One region of the Leisingera caerulea DSM 24564 genome, then DNA from elsewhere that is predicted to be linked to it. Evidence: riboswitches for the same ligand, from Rfam matches in the RefSeq annotation. Region 1 holds a riboswitch; the other holds the start of a gene.
What was found. A riboswitch is a leader RNA that binds a small molecule or an ion and turns the genes downstream of it on or off. The one in region 1 is predicted to bind thiamine pyrophosphate.
Positions count from the first base shown of each region.

Region 2: another riboswitch for thiamine pyrophosphate. It lies ahead of thiB (thiamine ABC transporter substrate binding subunit); the one in region 1 lies ahead of thiC (phosphomethylpyrimidine synthase ThiC).

Region 1 covers NZ_KI421513.1:2,550,222-2,556,751, forward strand. Annotated here, with positions in the region: gene CAER_RS0119590 (FAD-dependent oxidoreductase) at 1-151, opposite strand, end outside; gene thiC (phosphomethylpyrimidine synthase ThiC) at 148-1,962, opposite strand; TPP riboswitch at 2,100-2,228, opposite strand; gene bioB (biotin synthase BioB) at 2,442-3,419, shown strand; gene CAER_RS0119605 (8-amino-7-oxononanoate synthase) at 3,419-4,558, shown strand; gene bioD (dethiobiotin synthase) at 4,555-5,181, shown strand; gene bioA (adenosylmethionine--8-amino-7-oxononanoate transaminase) at 5,178-6,476, shown strand; gene CAER_RS0119620 (pimeloyl-ACP methyl esterase BioG family protein) at 6,479-6,530, shown strand, end outside.
Region 2 covers NZ_KI421513.1:1,241,586-1,248,115, forward strand. Annotated here, with positions in the region: gene CAER_RS0113440 (thiamine ABC transporter ATP-binding protein) at 1-529, opposite strand, end outside; gene CAER_RS0113445 (thiamine/thiamine pyrophosphate ABC transporter permease ThiP) at 516-2,072, opposite strand; gene thiB (thiamine ABC transporter substrate binding subunit) at 2,048-3,025, opposite strand; TPP riboswitch at 3,058-3,149, opposite strand; gene aroC (chorismate synthase) at 3,382-4,482, shown strand; gene CAER_RS0113460 (MerR family transcriptional regulator) at 4,561-4,977, opposite strand; gene CAER_RS0113465 (cation transporter) at 5,051-5,689, shown strand; gene CAER_RS0113470 (malonate--CoA ligase) at 5,778-6,530, opposite strand, start outside.

The DNA.
Region 1 (6,530 bases):
ACCAGGGCGCCAGCATGCCGCCCGCAAAGCGCGCGACGCTGCCGGCCCCGGGCGCCTCGCCCCGCTCATAGACGGTGACCGCCGCCCCGCGCTGCGCCAGTTCATAGGCACAGGCGAGGCCGGCCAAGCCCGCGCCGGCGATGGTGATCATTCGGCCGGTTCCGCAGCCTCGGCGGCAGGCACATACAGCTCGCCGCCCTCCCGGAACTTGGCGGCCATCGCCTCCATGCCTTCTTTCTGGGCCTCGGCGCGGATGTCGTGAGATATCCGCATGGAGCAGAACTTCGGTCCGCACATGGAGCAGAAATGGGCGACCTTATGGGCCTGTTTCGGCAGGGTCTGATCGTGGAATTCGCGCGCGGTGTCCGGGTCCAGCGACAGGTTGAACTGATCCTCCCAGCGGAACTCGAAACGGGCGCGGGACAGCGCATCGTCGCGGCGCTGGGCGCCCGGCAGACCTTTGGCGAGGTCGGCAGCATGGGCCGCGATCTTGTAGGTGATCACCCCGGTCTTCACATCGTCGCGGTCGGGCAGGCCCAGATGCTCCTTCGGCGTCACGTAGCACAGCATCGCGCAGCCGAACCAGCCGATCATCGCGGCCCCGATGCCGCTGGTGATGTGGTCATAGCCCGGCGCGATATCTGTGGTCAGCGGCCCAAGCGTATAGAACGGCGCCTCGTGGCAGCACTCCAGCTGCTTGTCCATGTTCTCCTTGATCTTGTGCATGGCGACATGGCCTGGCCCCTCGATCATCACCTGGCAGTCCTTGGCCCAGGCGATCTTGGTCAGCTCGCCCAGGGTTTCCAGCTCCGCAAACTGCGCTTCGTCATTGGCGTCCGCAATGGAACCGGGGCGCAGCCCGTCGCCCAGCGAGAAGGACACGTCATACTGGCGGCATATGTCGCAGATTTCCTCGAAATGCTCATAGAGGAAGCTCTCCTTGTGGTGATGCAGGCACCACTTGGCCATGATCGACCCGCCGCGCGAGACGATCCCCGTCACCCGGTTCACCGTCATCGGCACCATGTGCAGCCGCACACCGGCATGGATGGTAAAATAGTCGACGCCCTGTTCCGCCTGCTCGATCAGCGTGTCGCGGAACACCTCCCACGTCAGGTCCTCGGCGATGCCGTTCACCTTTTCCAGCGCCTGGTAGATCGGCACGGTGCCGATCGGAACCGGAGAGTTGCGCACGATCCATTCGCGGGTGTTGTGGATGTTGCGGCCTGTCGACAGGTCCATCACCGTATCAGCCCCCCAGCGGATCGCCCAGACCAGCTTGTCGACCTCTTCCTCCATCGAGGAGGTGACGGCAGAGGTGCCCATGTTGGCGTTGATCTTCACCTTAAAATTGCGGCCGATGATCATCGGCTCGATTTCCGGGTGGTTGATGTTGGCCGGGATGATGGCGCGGCCCGCGGCGATTTCCTGGCGCACGAATTCCGGCGTCACGTAGTCGGGGATGTTGGCGCCGAAGTCATTGCCGTCACGGTTCGCGTGGCACGGCGACAGCTCGCGCAGCTGGTTTTCGCGGATCGCCACAAATTCCATCTCCGGTGTGATGATGCCCGCACGGGCATAGGCCAGCTGGGTCGGCGCCTTGCCGTCCTTGCCGCGCAGGGGGGCGGGTCTCACCGGGAACTCAGGCGTCAGCCGGTCGCCCTCGACAAATCCATTGTCCTCCGGCTTCACATCGCGGCCCTGGTAGCTCTCGACGTCGCCGCGCGCCTCAATCCACTGGCGGCGCAGCTGCGGCAGGCCCTGGCGGATGTCGGTCAGCACGTCCGGGTCGGTGTAGGGGCCGGAGCTGTCATAGACCGGCAACGGCGCCTCGCCCGCGGTAGGGTGGGTGGAGATCTCACGCATTGGCACGCGGATGTCCTGGTGGACCTCGCCGCTGACATAGATCTTGCGCGATGCGGGCAGGGCGCCCGTGGTGATCTTGGGATTGGGGACGTTCATCTGGTGTTCCTCCGGGGCTTCGGTTCAAAAACACCAATTGAGCCGGGACGGAGGAAAACGGGCAGGGGGGTGTACAGCCGGTGTACGGCCGGTGCACGCATGCTGCCTGTCCGAAACAGCGCTTGCCGCCGGGGCGCCGTGCGATGCTTCTTGCTTCCTACGCCAGTATCAACTGGGTCAGGTTCAAAGGGTCGCGCCGCCGGTCCGGGATACCCCGCACCATGACGCCTCTCAGTCCCTTGGGCGGGACTCCCCTGCGTGCCTATAGGGCTAGGGGAGGGGCGGGGTTCGCGTCAACCGGAATCTTTGTAGATTATTTTTTGGTATTAGTATCAGCGTGATACTGGACTTATGGGCGGGTTTTTGAGGCAAATCGCTGCAGCGCAGCTTTGATGCTTGATCGGCGGCTGCAAAATTATCTATAAAAACCAGCAACGCCATCCGCGCATGGCCAACAGGTATAGAGAACAGGAGACAGCATGCTGGACGCTGCACCCATCCGCACCGACTGGACCCGCGAGGAAGCGGAAGCGATTTACAATAAGCCATTCATGGACTTGCTGTTTCAGGCGCACACCGTGCACCGGCAGTATTTCGACCCCAATCAGGTGCAGAAATCCAAGCTGCTCAGCATCAAGACCGGCGGCTGCGCCGAGGATTGCGCCTATTGCTCGCAGTCGGCGCGCAACGGCGCGCAGCTCTCGGCCTCCAAGCTGATCGAGGTTCAGCGTGTGATCGCCGAGGCCAAGAAAGCTAAGGAAGGCGGCGCCACCCGTTACTGCATGGGCGCCGCCTGGCGCTCTCCCAAGGACCGCGACATGGCGGCTCTGGAGGCGATGGTGCAGGGCGTCAAGGACCTGGGTATGGAAACCTGCATGACCCTGGGCATGCTGGACGAGGAACAGGTGTTCCGCCTGCGCGACGCCGGTCTCGATTATTACAACCACAACATCGACACCTCGGAGCGCTACTACTCCGAGATCATCACCACCCGCACCTTCGCCGACCGGATCGACACCCTGAACCGAGTGCGCGAGGCGGGCATCAAGGTGTGCTCCGGCGGCATCGTCGGCATGGGCGAGCAGCAGCTGGACCGTATCGATATGATGCTGGCGCTGGCGACGCTGGAGGTGCACCCGGATTCGGTGCCGGTCAACATGCTGATCCCGATCGCCGATACGCCGCTGGCCAATGTCGAGAAGCTGGACCCGATCGAATTCGTCCGCTCGGTTGCTCTGGCCCGCATTCTGATGCCGAAATCGCACGTGCGCCTGTCCGCAGGCCGCACCGATATGTCGGACGAGATGCAGGCGATGTGCTTCTTTGCCGGGGCCAACTCGATCTTTGTCGGCGACACGCTGCTGACTGCCGACAACCCCGAAGAGGACAAGGACCAGCAGCTGTTCGACCGTCTGGGCATCACCGCCATGGCCGCGGGCTGCGACGGCAGCCGCTGATGGCGGGCGCCTTCCCCAGGCATGAGAAATCGCTGGAAGCGCTGCGCACGCGCGGACGCTACCGGCAGCTGATGCCGCGGGAAGGGCATGACTTCGCCTCCAATGACTACCTTGGGCTGGCGTGCAGCGATGTGATGCGCGCCGCCGCAGCCGATGCGCTGGCGCGCGGTGTGCCGGTGGGGGCAGGCGGCGCGCGCCTGCTGCGCGGCAATGACGCGGAACACCAGCTTCTGGAGGCTGAGGCAGCGGAGTTCTTCGGCACCGAGGCCGCGCTGTTCATGGGCGGCGGCTTTAATGCCAATCAGGCGATCTTCTCTACCCTGCCGCAACTGGGCGATCTGGTGCTCTATGACGCGCTGATCCATGCGAGCACTCACGACGGAATGCGGCTGGGCCGGGCGGAGACCCGCAGCTTTGCGCATGGCGATGTGGAAGACGCGGCGCGGGTGCTGAAAGAGTGGCGCGCGGCGGGCGGCACCGGTCAGGTCTGGATCGCGGTTGAGGCGGTTTATTCCATGGACGGCGACCTCGCGCCGCTGGACGCGCTGATGGCACTGGCCGATGCGGACGGCGCAGTGCTGGTGGTGGATGAGGCGCATTCAACGGGCGTGTTCGGCGATTTGGGCCGCGGGCTGGCGTATGAGATCGCGCACCGGCCAAACGTCCTGAGCCTGCACACCTGCGGCAAGGCGCTGGGGGCCTCCGGCGCTTTGATCTGCGGTCAGCGGGTGCTGATTGAGACGCTGATCAACAAGGCGCGCGGGTTTATCTTTGCCACCGCCCCGTCACCCTTGAACGCGGCACTGGTGCGGGCGGCCTTGCAGGAGCTGCAGCAGAACCCAAGCCGCCGCGAGCAAGCGTGGCAGGGGATCACCCATGCCCAAGGTGAAGCCAAACGCCTGTGCGGGCTGGAGGGTTTCCAAAGCCAGATCCTGCCGGTGGTGATCGGTGACGACAAGCGCTCCATGGCGCTGGCCTCCGCTATGCAGGCCCGCGGCTATGACATTCGCGGCATCCGCCCGCCGACCGTGCCACGCGGCACCTCGCGGCTGCGGCTGTCGATCACGCTGAACACGGGGGCAGGGGTCATCACCGCGATGTTCGAAGACCTCGCCCGGGAAATGGAGAATGGGGCATGAGCGCGCTGATCGTCACCGGGACCGATACAGGCATTGGCAAGACCGTCTTCTCGGCCGGCCTGGTGCAGGCCCTGGGCGCAACCTACTGGAAGCCGGTGCAATCCGGACTGGAAGAGGAGACCGACAGCCAGATCGTCTCCCGCCTGTCGGGCCGCCCGGCGCTGCCTGAAGGGTATCTTCTGCAACTGCCAGCCTCGCCGCATCTGTCGGCAGAGGCCGAGGGCGTGGAGATCGACCCGGATTCGCTGTCTTTGCCTGAGGCCGATGGCGTGCTGGTGGCCGAAGGCGCAGGCGGGCTGATGGTGCCGCTGAACCGCAAGGTGCTGTATCTCGATCTGTTCGCCCGCTGGGGCGCGCCGGTGATCCTCTGCGCGCGGACCCAGCTGGGCACGATCAACCACACGCTGCTGTCGCTGAAAGCCCTGCGCGATGCGGGCTGCCCGGTTGCGGGCGTGGCCTTCATCGGCGACGCGGAGCCGGCGGTGGAGGAAACCATCTGCCAATTCGGCCAAGTGGCGCACCTGGGGCGGCTGCCGGTGCTTGGCGAGCTGACCTCTGACGCGCTGGCCGTGGCCTTTCAGGCCAGCATCCGGGTGGACCTGATCAAGGAGGTGCTGTCATGAGTGCCGCAGACCTCACCCAGCTGGAGTTTGACCAGCAGCACCTCTGGCATCCCTACACCAATGTCGCCAAGCCCGGTCCGACGTTCGTCGTGAAGGAGAGCGAGGGTGTTTACATCACTCTGGACGACGGTACCCGGCTGATCGACGCCATGTCGTCCTGGTGGTGCATGATGCACGGCCACAAGAATCCGGCGATCACCAAGGCCATTCACGACCAGCTCGACACCCTGCCGCATGTGATGTTCGGCGGGCTGACCCATGACCCGGCGATTGACCTGGGCCGCAAGCTGCTGGAGATCACCCCCGAAAGCCTCACGCGCATTTTCTATTGTGATTCAGGCTCGGTCTCGGTCGAGGTGGCGATGAAGATGGCGGTGCAGTACCAGCACGCGATCGGCCAGCCGGATCGCAAGGAGTTTGCCACCATCCGCTCCGGCTATCACGGCGATACCTGGAAGGCGATGAGCGTTTGCGACCCGGACACCGGCATGCACCATCTGTTTCAGGGCGCGCTGAGCGTGCAGCATTTCGTCTCCCGCCCGCCGAACCGCATTAATGAGGACTGGAATGACGACCCGGCGCAAAACGGTCTGGGAGAACTGCGTGCCGTGCTGGAAGCCAACGCGCAGAAGATCGCAGCCTTCATTCTGGAGCCCGTGGTGCAGGGCACCGGCGGCATGTATTTCTACCACCCGGAGTATCTGAATCAGGCGCGTGCAATGTGCGATGAGCTGGGCATCCTCTTGATCTTCGACGAGATCGCCACCGGTTTCGCCCGCACGGGCGAGCTGTTCGCCACAAATTTCTGCACCGTCGAGCCGGATATCATCTGCCTCGGCAAGGGCCTGACCGGCGGCCATATCTCTTTCGCCTGCACCATGACCAATGACCGCGTGGCCGAAGGCATCGGCGGCGGCAATCCCGGTTTGTTCATGCACGGGCCGACTTACATGGGCAACCCGCTGGCCTGTGCGGCCGCGAAGGCCTCGCTGGACCTGCTGACCGGCCAGGACTGGCGCGGCACGGTGGCGGCTATCGGCGAGCAGATGGAGGCGGAGCTGGCGCCTGCGCGCGGCCTGCCCAATGTGGCGGACGTGCGGGTGCTGGGCGCCATCGGTGTGATTGAGATGAAGCACCGGGTTTCCGCAGACGAGGCGCACGCCCGCGCGCATGAGATGGGCGTCTTCCTGCGCCCCTTCGGGACTAACATCTACACCATGCCGCCCTTCATCACGGCGCCGGATCAGCTCAGCGAAATCACCGCGGGCATGCTGCGGCTGGCGCGGGAGCTGTAGGCATGGAATTCCGCTGGCTCAAACACAACAGCGCAGCCGAGGCCATCGTGGTCT
Region 2 (6,530 bases), 1.3 Mb from region 1:
GGGCCAGCTCCGCCACCAGATCCAGCATCTCTGCCTTCAGCGCAGGTCCGAGCGCGGCAAAGGGCTCATCCAGCAGCAGGATATCACGCCCCTGCACCAGCACGCGCGCCAGCGCCACCCGGCTTTGCTGCCCGCCGGACAGCGCCGCAGGCTTACGCCCGCCCATGCCGCCCAGGCCAACCCGCTCCAGCGCGGCATCAACCCGGCTCCACTCCGCCGCGCTCAGCCTCAGGTTCGCATGCAGCCCCAAGCCCACGTTCTGTGCCACGGTCAGATGCGGAAACAGGTTGCCGTCCTGAAACAGCATCGCCACCGGCCGTTTACCCGGAGGCTGGCTGGTGAGGTCCGCACCATTCCACGCGATGCGCCCGCGGGTGACGGGCAGGAAACCGGCCACAGCCTCCACCAGCGTGGATTTCCCGGCGCCGGAGGGGCCAATCACCGCGACGCAGGCACCGGCTGCGATCTCCAGATCCGCCTCCACCGCGTAATCGCCGTTCATTATCCGGCAGTTCTCAAGCCTCAGCATGCCAGCGCCCTCCGCGGTCCAGAATCCAGAATACGCCCATCGACAGCAGCAGCAGCAGCAGTGCCGCGCCGGCCGCTGCCTCCATCCGGTAGGCCCCCATCAGCCGGTAGATCTGCAAGGGCAGCGTTGCGAAATCCGGATCGGCAAACAGCGCCACCACGCCGAGGTCGCCCATCGACAGGGCCGCCGCCAGACCGGCCGCAAACCCGGTCTGCGCCCGCATCCGCGGCAGGTAGACACGCCGGACAAAGGCCCATCCCTGCATGTCCAGCGACAGCGACAGGCGGCCGTACCGCCCCAGCACCTCCCGCGCACGGGGCACCAGGATGCGCATGGCAAAGGGCAGCGCCATCACCGCATTGACGAGCGCCGTCACCGGCAGCGCCAGCGCAAAAGGGTCCGCGATGGGATAGATCAGAATGAACAGCCCGGTGCCGATCACCAAGGGCGAGGCTGCAAGGCCCAAGATGCCCGACAGCTCGGTCATGCCGTTGCGGCCTGCCGCCACGGCAGCGGCCATCGGCAAGGCAAGTCCCAGCAGGATCACCGTGCTGAGAGCCGCAACCAGTATGGAGGTTCCGGCAGCCTGCCAGACACTGCTTTTCAGATCTGCCATCCCCGGCAGACCTGCCAGCGTAATTGCCGCCAGCGGCAGCAGCAGGAACGCCGCGGACAGGACAATCCAGAAAGCATCAGCGCTGCGCGCCAGCGCCCCTTGCCCGTCCCAGCGCCGCACCGCGCGGTCGAGACCGGAGCCAAAGCCCTCGCCCGCCGACACGCGCAACGCCACCAAAGCGGCGGCGGCGGTCAGCAGCAGTTGCAGGCCCGACAAAAGCGCCGCGCGGCCCAAGTCGAAATCGAATCGGAATGCCTGATAAATAGCGAGTTCAATGGTGGTGGCCCTTGGCCCACCGCCCAAGGTCAGCGCCACCGCAAAGCTGGACAGGCAGATGGCAAACACTACCGCCAGCGCGCCCGGCACCACCCGCCGCAGCATTGGGCCTTCCAGCAGCCGCCACATCGCCAGCGGCCCGGCATCCAGCTGCGCCGTCAGACGGAAGCGTTCGGCGGGGATCTCCTGCCAGCCCTGCAGGATCAGCCGGGTCGCCAGCGGCAGGTTGAAGAACACATGCGCCAGCACCACCCCGTGCAGCCCGTAGATCTGCACCGGCTCCAGCCCGAACAGACCCAGCAGGCTGCTCAGCCAGCCAGCCCGCCCAAAGACCGAAAGCAGGCCAAGAATCGCGACAATGACCGGAAGAATGAAGGGCGCCCCTAACAGCGCAATCAGCAGGCTCCGCCCCGGAAACCGCCGCCGCGCCAGCGCGCGGGCGACCGGGGCGGCAAGACCAACACTCAGAAGGGCCGACAGGCTTGCCTGGGTCAGAGTGAACCGCAGCGCGGCCCAGTCGCTGGCGCCAAACCCGGTGCCAGCCTCAGCCCTGAGCGCAACAGCCCCAAGGGTTCCAAGGATCAGCGCTGCCACCAGCAGGGCCGCGCTGATCCCGGGAAAGGCGCTTACTGGCTGAGCGCGTCCAGCCATTCGTCCAGCGCCGCATCGCGCACTTCCGCTGCCTCAGCTTCGCTCAGCAGCAGGGATTTTCCCGGTGCGATCAGGGTCTCAAAGCCTTCCGGCAGGCCTGCTGCCGGGGTGACCGCCGGATACATCCAGTTGGTGGTCGGGATGACCGACTGGAACGCATCGGACACCATGAAGGCCAGGAACTGGTCGGCCAGCTCCGGCTGGTCGGTGTTCGCCAGTTTACCGGCAACTTCCACCTGCATGTAGTGACCCTCATCAAAGGCTGCCGCCGCCTTGGAGCCGTCTTCCTCCGCAATCAGATGGTAGGCGGGCGAGGTGGTGTAGGAGAGAACCATGTCGGCCTCGCCTTCCAGGAACATGCCGTAGGCCTCGGACCAGCCCTTGGTCACGGTCACGACATTGTCGGACAGGCCCTTCCAGATCTCCGGCGCCTCGTCGCCATAGGCGGCCTTGACCCACAAGAGCAGACCCAGCCCGGGGGTCGAGGACCGCGGGTCCTGAATAACGATCCTCTTGTCGCTGGCCGCCAGCGCCTTGAAATCCGCAGGCGCTGCGGCATCGGCGTTATGAACAAAGGCGAAGTAGCCCCAGTCATACGGCACAAATGTCGCGTCGTTCCAGTCTACCGGCATTGCATAGTCGGCGCTGACCGAATGCTCGGCAAACAGGCCGGTTTCCTTGGCCGCAGCGGTCAGGTTGGTGTCGAGACCCAGCACCACGTCGGCGTCGGAACGCGCGCCCTCCAGCTTGATCCGCGCCAGGAGCGCGGCACCGTCGCCTGCGCTTACCAGTTTCAGGTCGCAGCCGCAGACCTCTTCAAAGGCCTTCTCCACTGCCGGGCCGGGGCCCCAGTCGGAAACAAAGCTGTCATAAGTATAAACAGTGAGTTCGGGCGTTTCGGCAAAGGCTGCCGAGGCGCCAAGCAGTCCCGCTGCAAATGCAAGATGTTTCATGCCATCCTCCTTTGCGGCTTTGGGCAAGGGTGGAGGCTGTCCAGTACCTTCCCTCCGCCGGTGTGATCCGGTTCAGGTTCAACGGGTGTCATCTCAGCGCTCGCGCGCACCCCGAGGTGGCGCGGACATTAGGCCCCAGCCGCAGCAATGACAAGCCAAAGCCCCGCCAGGACCTAAGGCTTGGTGAAACTGGACCGCTGCCAGCACCGGCCCCTTGTTCATCTGGCTGAAAATATCCCGGGGGAGCCGCCCCAGGCGGCGGGGGCAGCGCCCCCTCTCGCCTTTGCCGCAGAGGAATCCGCTTGAGGCACAGCCCCCTGCCCGCTAAGCACGTCCCGCAAAGGAGACCGCGCCTCATGTCGATGAACAGCTTTGGACACCTCTTCCGCGTCACCACCTGGGGCGAGAGCCACGGGCCCGCGCTTGGCGCCACCGTCGACGGCTGCCCGCCGAATGTGCCGCTGGAGCCGGAAATGCTGCAGCAGTGGCTCGACAAGCGCCGCCCAGGCCAGAACAAGAACACCACCCAGCGCAATGAGCCGGACGCGGTGAAGATCCTGTCCGGCGTGTTCGACGGCATGTCCACCGGCACGCCGATCCAGCTGATGATCGAAAACACCGATCAGCGCTCCAAGGATTACGGAGAGATTTCCCAGACCTTCCGTCCGGGCCATGCCGACATCACCTATTTCCAGAAATACGGCAACCGCGACTACCGCGGCGGCGGCCGCTCCTCTGCCCGCGAAACGGCAGCGCGGGTGGCAGCCGGCGGTGTTGCACGTGAAGCAATCAAGGCGCTGGTGCCGGGGCTGGAGATCAAGGGCTACATGACCCGAATGGGCGAGCTGGAGATCGACCGCAGCCGCTTTGACTGGGGCGCGATTGACCAGAACGATTTCTGGATCCCCGACGCAGGCGCGGTGCAGGAGTGGGAAGACTACCTGCAGCGCCTGCGTAAAGACCACGACTCGGTGGGCGCCGTAGTTGAGGTCGTCGCCCGCGGCGTTCCCGCCGGCATCGGCGCGCCGGTTTATGGCAAGCTGGACACCGATCTGGCCGCCGCGATGATGTCGATCAACGCCGTGAAGGGCGTGGAAATCGGCGAGGGCATGAATGCCGCACGCCTCAAAGGTTCGGAAAACGCTGATGAGATCTTCATGGGTGAAAACGGCCCCGAGTACTCTTCCAACCACGCCGGCGGCATCCTGGGCGGGATCTCCACCGGGCAGGACGTGGTGGTGCGCTTTGCGGTGAAGCCGACCTCCTCGATTCTTACCCCGCGCAAGTCGATCCGCAAGGACGGCTCCGCCACCGAGGTGATCACCAAGGGCCGCCACGACCCCTGCGTCGGCATCCGCGCGGTGCCGGTAGCCGAGGCGATGATGGCCTGCGTGGTTTTGGACCATCTGTTGCTGCACCGCGGCCAGATCGGTGAAAACCAGGGCCGGATTGGCTAGATTTTAGGCTCTAAAAGGGACGATTTTGCGTTTTCCAAGGGCGAAGTTTGCAGCTGCATGCTTCGCCTTTTTTGCCGCTCAACCGTGCTCGCCCGCGCATTGGCTGTGGTCGCCGAGCGCGGTCAGCACCTTGCAGCAGCCGCCGTTGCCGCCATCGCACAGGTGGCTGATCCGTTCCAGCTCGGTCGCCAGTTGCTCCAGCTTGCGGATCCGGTCGCGGACATTGGCCAGCTGGCTGCGGGCAATCCGGTCGGCTTCGGCGCAGTCATCGCCCAGATGCCCGTCCAGGCCCATCAACGCCTTGATGTCCTCCAGCGAAAAGCCGAGGTCGCGAGCGTGCTTGATAAAGCCCAGCGCGTCCATGCCATCCTGCCCGTAGCGGCGCTGGTTGCCGGCATTGCGGCCCGGCTGCGGCAGCAGGCCGACCTCCTCGTAATAGCGGATCGTGGGCACCTTCACCCCAGTGGCCTTGGACAGCTGACCGATGGAAAACATGGCAGAAACCTCTTGAAGCTCTAGTGACTAGAGGCCCTACATTGATCCCGAATCAGGAATGAGGACAAGAGCAATGGCAGGCTGCTGCAATCATGAGGCCCGGTTTGACGGGGTATCGGCGGACTATAAACGCAGGCTTTGGCTGGTGATCGCCATCAATGCCGGCATGTTCGCGGTGGAAATGGGGGCGGGCCAGCTGTCCGGCAGCCAGGCCTTGAAGGCGGACGCGTTGGACTTTCTGGGCGATGCGCTGACCTATGGCATTTCGCTGGCGGTGATCGGCGCCACCCTGCGCACCCGGGCACTGGCGGCCCTGGGCAAGGGCATCAGCCTGCTGCTGATGGGCGCATGGGTGTTTGGCTCCACGGTCTATCAGGTGTTCTATGTGGGCGTGCCGCAGGCGCAGATCATGGGGGTTATCGGCTTTATGGCGCTGGCGGCCAACCTGATTTCGGTCATGCTGCTGGCCCGCTACAAGGACGGCGACGCCAATGTGCGCTCTGTCTGGTTGTGCTCGCGCAATGACGCCATCGGCAATGTGGCGGTGATGATCGCGGCGCTTGGCGTCTGGGGCACCGCAACCGGCTGGCCGGACCTCATTGTGGCCGGCATCATGGGCGGTCTGTTCCTGAACTCCGCCTTCCAGATCCTGGTGCAGGCGGTGCGGGAATGGCGCGAAGAAGAGGCGCACGCAGAAGCGCATCAGCACTAGGGCAGAGACCGTCCGCGGGCGGAAGCGAAGCGCCCGCCCGTGGGGACGGACGGTCGCTGCCCGGGCCGTCGGCCCGGGTGGGTGAAAACTAGCAGAAAAGCCCTGCGTATTCCTTGCGCAGGGCTTTCTTCTGCACCTTGCCCATGGTGTTGCGCGGCAGCGCGTCCAGCAGGATGATCTCCTTGGGCTGTTTGAACTTGGCCAGCTGGCCAGAGAGCGCGGCCGTTATCGCCTCAACGCTGGTGCCCTCGCCCTCCGGCACAACCACGGCCACCACGCCCTCGCCGAAATCGGAATGCGGCACGCCGATGACGGCGCTTTCCAGAACACCGGGCAGGTCGTCGATCAGGCTCTCGACCTCCTTGGGGTAGACATTGAAGCCGCCGGTGATGATCAGATCCTTCTCGCGCCCGACAATGGTGACATAGCCGTCGGCGTCGATCCTTGCCATGTCGCCGGTGATAAACCAGCCGTCTGGACGCAGCTCCTCCGCCGTCTTTTCCGGCATCTGCCAATAGCCCTGAAACACATTCGGCCCGCGCACCTCCAGCACGCCGATCTCCCCAGCCGCCACCTCGGCGCCGTCCCTCATGACCCGCGCCTCCACCCCCGGCAGCGGGAAGCCTACGGTGCCCGCGCGGCGCTCGCCCTCATAAGGGTTCGAGGTGCTCATGTTGGTTTCGGTCATCCCGTAGCGTTCCAGGATGCGGTGGCCGGTGCGGGCCTCCCATTGCTCATGTGTGTCCACCAGCAAGGGCGCAGAGCCGGAGATGAACAGACGCATTTTTGCAGCGCGCTCGCGCGTCAGCCGCGCATCCGTCAGCAGGCGGGTATAGAATGT